2 regions of the Streptomyces sp. CA-146814 genome follow, and region 1 is predicted to be linked to the other one. Evidence: riboswitches for the same ligand, from Rfam matches in the RefSeq annotation. Region 1 holds a riboswitch; the other holds the start of a gene.
What was found. Region 1 has a riboswitch for cyclic di-AMP ahead of ACQP09_RS32665 (transglycosylase SLT domain-containing protein). Riboswitches for the same ligand answer to the same signal wherever they lie in the genome.
Positions count from the first base shown of each region.

Region 2: another riboswitch for cyclic di-AMP. It lies ahead of ACQP09_RS28195 (M23 family metallopeptidase); the one in region 1 lies ahead of ACQP09_RS32665 (transglycosylase SLT domain-containing protein).

Region 1 is NZ_CP192068.1:7,386,519-7,390,138, forward strand. It holds gene ACQP09_RS32660 (FAD-dependent oxidoreductase) at 1-837, opposite strand, end outside; cyclic di-AMP (ydaO/yuaA leader) riboswitch at 1,318-1,477, shown strand; gene ACQP09_RS32665 (transglycosylase SLT domain-containing protein) at 1,481-2,320, shown strand; gene ACQP09_RS32670 (GMC oxidoreductase) at 2,466-3,620, shown strand, end outside.
Region 2 is NZ_CP192068.1:6,291,247-6,294,866, reverse strand. It holds gene ACQP09_RS28200 (GntR family transcriptional regulator) at 1-624, opposite strand, end outside; gene ACQP09_RS28195 (M23 family metallopeptidase) at 847-1,662, opposite strand; cyclic di-AMP (ydaO/yuaA leader) riboswitch at 1,677-1,845, opposite strand; gene ACQP09_RS28190 (M16 family metallopeptidase) at 2,070-3,440, opposite strand; gene ACQP09_RS28185 (M16 family metallopeptidase) at 3,467-3,620, opposite strand, start outside.

The sequences.
Region 1 (3,620 bases):
GAGGATCTCGACCGGCGACTCGAAGAAGTGCAGGAAGAGCTTGTGCGGGCGGTCGCCGACGTCGCGGATCGCCCAGTTCTCCAGGGTCTGCGCGACCATGTTGGCCTGCTTGTTCTCCCGCCGGGTGGCGATGGAGCCCTCGTCGTACTCGATGTCCTCGGGGTTGACGATGACCTCGATGTTGGGGGAGTGGTCCAGCTCCCGCAGCTCCATCGGGCTGAACTTGGCCTGCGCCGGGCCACGCCGCCCGAACACATGCACCTCCAGCGCCTTGTTCGCCTTGAGGCCCTGGTACACGTTGTCCGGGATCTCGGTGGGCAGCAGCTCGTCCGCCGTCTTGGCCAGCACGCGGGCCACGTCGAGCGCCACGTTGCCGACGCCGAGGACGGCGACCTTCTCCGCGGTGAGCGGCCAGGTGCGCGGGACCTCGGGGTGGCCGTCGTACCAGGAGACGAAGTCGGCCGCGCCGTAGGAGCCGTCGAGCTCCATGCCCGGGATGTCGAGGGCCCGGTCGGCCTCGGCGCCGGTCGAGAAGATCACCGCGTCGTAGAAGGACCGCAGGTCGTCCAGGTCGATGTCGTTCGGGTAGCTGACGTTGCCGAAGAGGCGGATCTGCGGCTTGTCCAGCACCTGGTGCAGCGCCTTGACGATGCCCTTGATCCGCGGGTGGTCGGGGGCCACGCCGTACCGGATCAGGCCGAAGGGCGCGGGCATGCGCTCGAACAGGTCGATCGAGACACCCGGGTCCTGGCAGACCTCGGATTTGAGCAGCGCGTCCGCAGCGTAGATACCGGCAGGGCCGGCTCCGACAATGGCGACGCGGACGGGGCGTGTCATGGCGTGGTGATCCTTAAGGCGGGCGAACGCGGGCAGGTACAGCGTACGTCGGAGGTAAGGGTTGGCTTACTAGTCTCCACCCCACACCGTAAGCCCTGGCCCCGCGAGGCCTCCGACCCGGCCTACGGAACCGCCCGATAAGTCCGTTTCTCCAGGTCGGTATGGGCGATTTTTGCTATTTAACCCTCTCCTCATCAAAGGGGTTATTGAGGGTTCTTGGGATCTTTTGGGTATGCCCATTCCGGCCACCCCCGCGCAAAGTGGTGAGCGTCACGCCCGGGGGTGCGGACGGGGAAGTGGAGGCCTCGGTTCCCTTCTGTGCGAAGAAAGTTGACACCGTGACGGAACCGGCGCGACCGGGAATTCCGGAATTCGATCATGCGGAGAAAGAAGATCCGGAATTCAGGGCTTGTTCTGCCCGATGTTTTTCGCCTACGGTCACGGTCAATCCGGATGGAACGCCGAATCCTGCCGCCGTCCGGGAATCCGCAACCCACTCACGTACGGCAGGAGCGGGGGACCCAGGTAAGCCGCCGATCCGGTATCCGGAACGGCTAGGGGTGAAGTCGCACGACCGTGCGGCCAGACATCTCCCGTCTGAACCCGACAGCTCACCTCGTAGGCGCCGGAGAGGAAATTCCCCATGCCCGCACAGGGTAAGCACCGCCGTCCCAAGTCCGTCTCGCTGAGCCGTGGCATCGCCGCCGTGACCACGGGTGGAGCCGTTCTGGCCCTCCCGGTGCTCGGCGCCACCACCGCCTCCGCCGCTCCCGCGCACTCCATCGCCGCGGAAAAGGCGGTCGCCCCCGTCTCCGTGACCGCCCAGGTGAATTCCGTGACGAAGGCGGCGCCCGCCGAGCATTCCGTGGTGTCCGGCGAAACGCTTTCCAAGATCGCCCGCGAGTATTCCGTCAGCGGCGGCTGGAAGAAGCTGTACGAAGGCAACCGCAAGGTCGTCGGCGAGAACCCGAACCTTATTCACCCGGGTATCACGCTGACCATCGGCGCCAAGGCTGCCGCCCCGTCAGACGCCAAGGCAGGCAAGGCTGCCAAGGCCGCCCCGGCCGCCGAGCGCACCGCCACGGCGGAGCGCGCCGACCGCTCGGAGCGCACCACGGCCGCGCCTGCCGCCGCCCCGGCCGCCGCCGCTCCCGCCACGTACACCAACGACCTCGATGGCTGGATCAAGGAGTCGCTGGCGGTCATGGCCCAGCACGGCATCCCCGGCAGCTACGAGGGCATCCACCGCAACATCATCCGCGAGTCCTCGGGCAACCCGAACGCCATCAACAACTGGGACTCCAACGCGGTCAAGGGCACCCCGTCCAAGGGGCTGCTCCAGGTCATCGACCCGACCTTCCAGGCCTACCACGTGCCCGGTACCTCGACCGACAGCTACGACCCGGTCGCCAACATCACCGCCGCGTGCAACTACGCCGCGGACCGGTACGGCTCGATCGACAACGTCTTCGGCGCCTACTGATCCCGTACGCGCTCACGCCGAGGGGCCCCGGACCACCTGGTCCGGGGCCCCTCGGCGTACCGGGAAGTTACCCCCAAGTTTCTAGTGACTTACCACCCGATCGACAGTAGAACCTGTTGCACTCATCGAGAGTGAGGTAAGTCACATGAACGACTTCATCCTGCACGAAGGCGCTCACAGAGGCGTCTCCCGTCGAAGGTTCATCACAGGAACAGGTTCTCTTCTTGGCGTCGCGGCGCTCGCCGGACCCACCACACCGGTCTGGGCCACGCCCCGGGCATCAGCTGCCCCGATCGGATCCGGCGCCCATGTGCCGGTGCTGGTCATCGGCACCGGATACGGCGGCTCGGTCGCCGCCCTCCGGCTCGCCCAGGCGGGCACCGACGTCCACATGGTCGAGATGGGCATGGCCTGGGACACCCCCGGCGCCGACGGCAAGATCTTCGCCAACACCACCAAGCCGGACGACCGTTCCTTCTGGCTGCGGACCCGGACCAAGCAGCCGCTGAGCAACTTCCTCGGCTTCCCGATCGACAAGAACGTCAACCGCTACACCGGGATCCTGGACGCCGAGGAGTTCGCCGGCATCACCATCTACCAGGGGCGTGGCGTCGGCGGCGGCTCGCTGGTCAACGGCGGCATGGCCGTCACGCCCAAGCGGGAGAACTTCGCCACCATCCTCCCGTCGGTGAACGCCGCCGAGATGTACAGCACCTACTACCCGCGCGCCAACGCGGACCTCGGCGTCACCACCATCGACCCGGCCTGGTTCGACTCCGTCGACTGCTACCAGTACGGCCGGGTCGGCCGGAAGCACGCGCAGCGCTCGGGCTTCCCGTTCCTCTTCGTGCCCGCCGTGTACGACTGGGACTACATGAAGCAGGAGGCGGCCGGGACCGTACCGAAGTCCGCGCTGGACGCCGAGATCCTCTACGGCAACAACTACGGCAAGAAGTCGCTCCAGAAGACCTACATCGACCGGATCAAGGCCACCGGCCGGGTCACCATCACCCCGCTCCACAAGGTCACCCGCGTCTCCCCGGCCTCCGGCGGCGGCTACACGGTCCTCATCGACCAGCTGGACACCACCGGCCGGACCACCGTCACCAAGACCGTCACGGCGGACCGGGTCTTCTTCGCGGCGGGCAGCGTCGGCACCAGCAAGCTGCTCGTCGGCCTGAAGGCGACCGGGGCGCTGCCCGGCCTCAACAGCGAGGTCGGCAAGGGCTGGGGCGACAACGGCAACGTCATGTGCGGCCGGGCCAACCACCTCTGGGACCCGACGGGGAAGGTGCAGTCC
Region 2 (3,620 bases), 1.1 Mb from region 1:
CGGTCGGCGCAGCCGGTGCGCCCCGGCGGCCCGCTCCGCGTGCAGGGCGGTGAGCGCCCTGGCCCGTTCCGCGTCGCCGCGCGCCACCGCGTCCACGATGGCTCCGTGCTCGGCCCAGGAGTCGACCGGGCGGGCCGGCTGCTCGACGGCGTACATCCAGGCGATCTTGTGCCGGAGCTGGGTGAGCAGGGCGATCAGGCCGGGGCTGCCGGAGGCCTGCGCCAGGGTCTCGTGGAACCAGCCGCCCAGCGACCGCAGATCCTCGCCCTCGCCGCGGCGGGCCCGCTCCTGGCCCAGTCTGACCAGCCCGCGGAGCACCTTGAGGTGGGCCTCCGTGCGGCGCTGGGCGGCGCGGGCGGCGCCGAGCGGCTCCAGGAGCATCCGCACCTCCAGCAGGTCGGCGGCCTCCTGCTCGGTGGGCTCGGCGACACAGGCCCCGGCGTGCCTGCGGGTGGTGACGAAGCCTTCGGACTCCAGGGTGCGCAGTGCCTCGCGGACCGGGACGCGGGAGACCCCGTACCGCCGGGCCAGCAGCTCCTCGGTGAGGCGGCTGCCGCGCTCGTAGACACCGGAGATGATGTCGTCACGGATTGCCGTGCATACCGAATGCGCGGGAATGCGCATGTCCGAACCTCCGCCTTCATCCCCGCGAAACGCGGCCGGCCGACGCCTGTTCCGTGACTCTAAGGCAATCTTCCGCAATTTCCGATGGCAGGCCTGAATTGATGGATATCTTCTGGCCAAAGGTCGGGAGCGGAGGGGATCGGTCCGGGCATTCCCGGCGCACGGCCGAAGGCCCCGGCGGGAAGCCGGGGCCTTCGGGAGGAGCGGTGGTGCGCGGTCGGGTCAGACGTTGACGCCGTGCGAGCGCAGGTAGCCGACCGGGTCCATGTCGGAGCCGTACTCGGCAGTGGTGCGGGCCTCGAAGTGGAGGTGCGGGCCGGTGGAGTTGCCGGTGGAGCCGGAGAGGCCGATCTGCTGGCCGGAGGTGACCGACTGGCCGACGGAGACGCCGATCGAGGAGAGGTGGCCGTACTGGGTGTACGTGCCGTCCGTCATCCGGAGCACGATGTTGTTGCCGTACGCGCCGCCCCAGCCCGCCTCGACGACCGTACCGGCGCCGACCGCGACGACGGAGCTGCCGGAGGCGGCGCGGAAGTCCACGCCGGAGTGGCTGCCGGAGGACCAGAGCGCACCGCCGGACTTGTAGCCGGTGGTGACGGACGAGCCGGCGACCGGGAGGTGGAAGGCGTTGAGGCGGGCGCGCTCGGCGGCGCGGGCCGCGCGGGCCTCCTCCTCGCGGATCTCCTCGGCGCGGGCCTCGGCCTTGCGCTGGGCCTCCGCCTTCGCCTTGGCCTTCGCGGCCTTGGCCTTGGCTTCGGCGGCCGCCTCGGCCTTCGCCTTCGCGACGACTTCGGCCTGCCGGTGCTGGGCCTGGGCCTGGGCCTCGATCTGCTCGGCGATCGTGGCGTCGAGGGCGATGGCCTGGGTGAGTCCGGTCTCGGCGACCTTGGGGGTCTCGGAGTCGGCCGCGGCGGCCGGAGAGGCCAGGGTGCCGAGGACACCGGTCGTGGTCAGGGCCGCGACGCCGGCGACATGAGCGCCGCGGCGCTTCAGGCGGCTCGGGGCACGGTGCTTCCCGGTGGCACGGGTGAACGCCATGGAGGTGCTTGATCCTTTCCTTCCTTCTCGCCTACCGGGTTAGCTGACGGGTTCGGAGCAGGAAGGTCTCCTACGGAGCTCCGCGCCGGTTCGCGGCACGGGGTTCCGATTCACCCCAGGGACTGCGTGTGGGTCCCCGGCTCCCCAGGCTCGCGCCTGACGGGGACTCGGCGATGGCTGCCCGGCGCTGCGGATGCGGCATACGGGTGACGGACAGCCGGGCCGACGCTAGACAAGGCGGCTGTCCGTCACCAAACGGACAGGGGGATTTGTCGCGCATCCCACAGGACGTAGGGGGAGTTACATCAGCAAGACGTGAAGAAAGGCGCCAAGCGGACAAAAGGGAGAACCCCGGCGAATTACTCCTCGCTGGGGTTCTCTCCGTCCTGGTGTGTGCCGACGGTGTGTCAGCCGCTGACGACGGTCACCTCTCCGATGCCGAGCGCCTTCACCGGCTCCGCGATCTGTGCCGCGTCGCCCACGAGGACCGTGACCAGCCGGTCCACCGGGAAGGCGCTGACCACGGCAGCGGTCGCCTCCACGGTGCCCGTCTCGGCGAGGCGGGCGTACAGCTGGGCCTGGTAGTCGTCGGGCAGGTGCTGCTCGACCTGGTCGGCCAGCGTGCTCGCGACCGAGGCGGCCGTCTCGAACTTCAGCGGGGCGACGCCCACCAGGTTCTGCACGGCCGTCTCGCGCTCGGCGTCGGTCAGCCCTTCGGCGGCCAGCGTCCGCAGGACCTTCCAGAGGTCCTCCAGCGCCGGGCCGGTGGACTCGGTGTCCACCGAACCGCTGATGGCGAGCATCGCCGCGCCGCCCGAGTCGGGCCCGGTCGAGCGCAGGACCTGGGCGAAGGCGCGTACGCCGTAGGTGTAGCCCTTCTCCTCGCGCAGCACCCGGTCCAGCCGGGAGGTGAGCGTGCCGCCCAGGCAGTACGTGCCGAGCACCTGGGCCGGCCAGACGCGCTCGTGGCGGTCGGCGCCGATGCGGCCGATCAGCAGCTGGGTCTGGACCGCGCCGGGACGGTCCACGATGACCACGCGGCCGGTGTCGTCGGCGGTGATCGGCGCGACCGGGCGGGCCTGGGCCGTGTTGCCCGACCAGTCGCCGAGGGTGTCGGTGAGCAGCGCGTCCAGGTCGATGCCGGTGAGGTCGCCGACGATGACGGCCGTCGCGGTGGCCGGGCGGATGTGGGCGTCGAAGAAGGCGCGCACGGCGGCGGCGTCGATCCGCCGCACGGTCTCCTCGGTGCCCAGGCGCGGGCGGGACATCCGGGCGGTGGCCGGGAACAGCTCCTTGGAGAGCTGCTTGGCGGCGCGCCGGGACGGGTTGGCCTTCTCGTGCGGGATCTCGTCGAGGCGGTTGCCGACGAGCCGCTCGATCTCGCTCTCGGCGAAGGCCGGGGCGCGCAGGGCCTCGGCGACCAGGCCGAGCGCCTTGGCCAGCCGGGAGGCCGGGACCTCCAGGGAGACCCGGACGCCGGGGTGGTCGGCGTGCGCGTCCAGGGTGGCGCCGCACCGCTCCAGCTCGGCGGCGAACTCCTCGGCGCTGTGCTTGTCGGTGCCTTCGGAGAGCGCGCGCGACATGATCGTGGCCACGCCGTCCAGGCCCTCGGGCTCGGCGTCCAGCGGCGCGTCCAGGAAGATCTCCACGGCCACGACCTGCTGGCCGGGGCGGTGGCAGCGCAGCACGGTCAGCCCGTTAGGCAGGGCGCCGCGCTCGGGGGCGGGGAAGGCCCACGGCCGGGCGGTGCCCGGGGTCGGCTGCGGGTGGTACTCCATGGCTACTCCAGTCACGGCGGCGTCGCTCACTTGTCCGCCCCCTCGGGCGCGTCGGTGGCCTCTTCGGCGTCCTCGGCCGGCTCGACGGGCTCGTAGACCAGCACCGCCCGGTTGTCGGGGCGCAGGGCCGCCGCTGCAGCCTCGCGCACCTCGTCGGCGGTGATGTCCAGGACGCGTCCC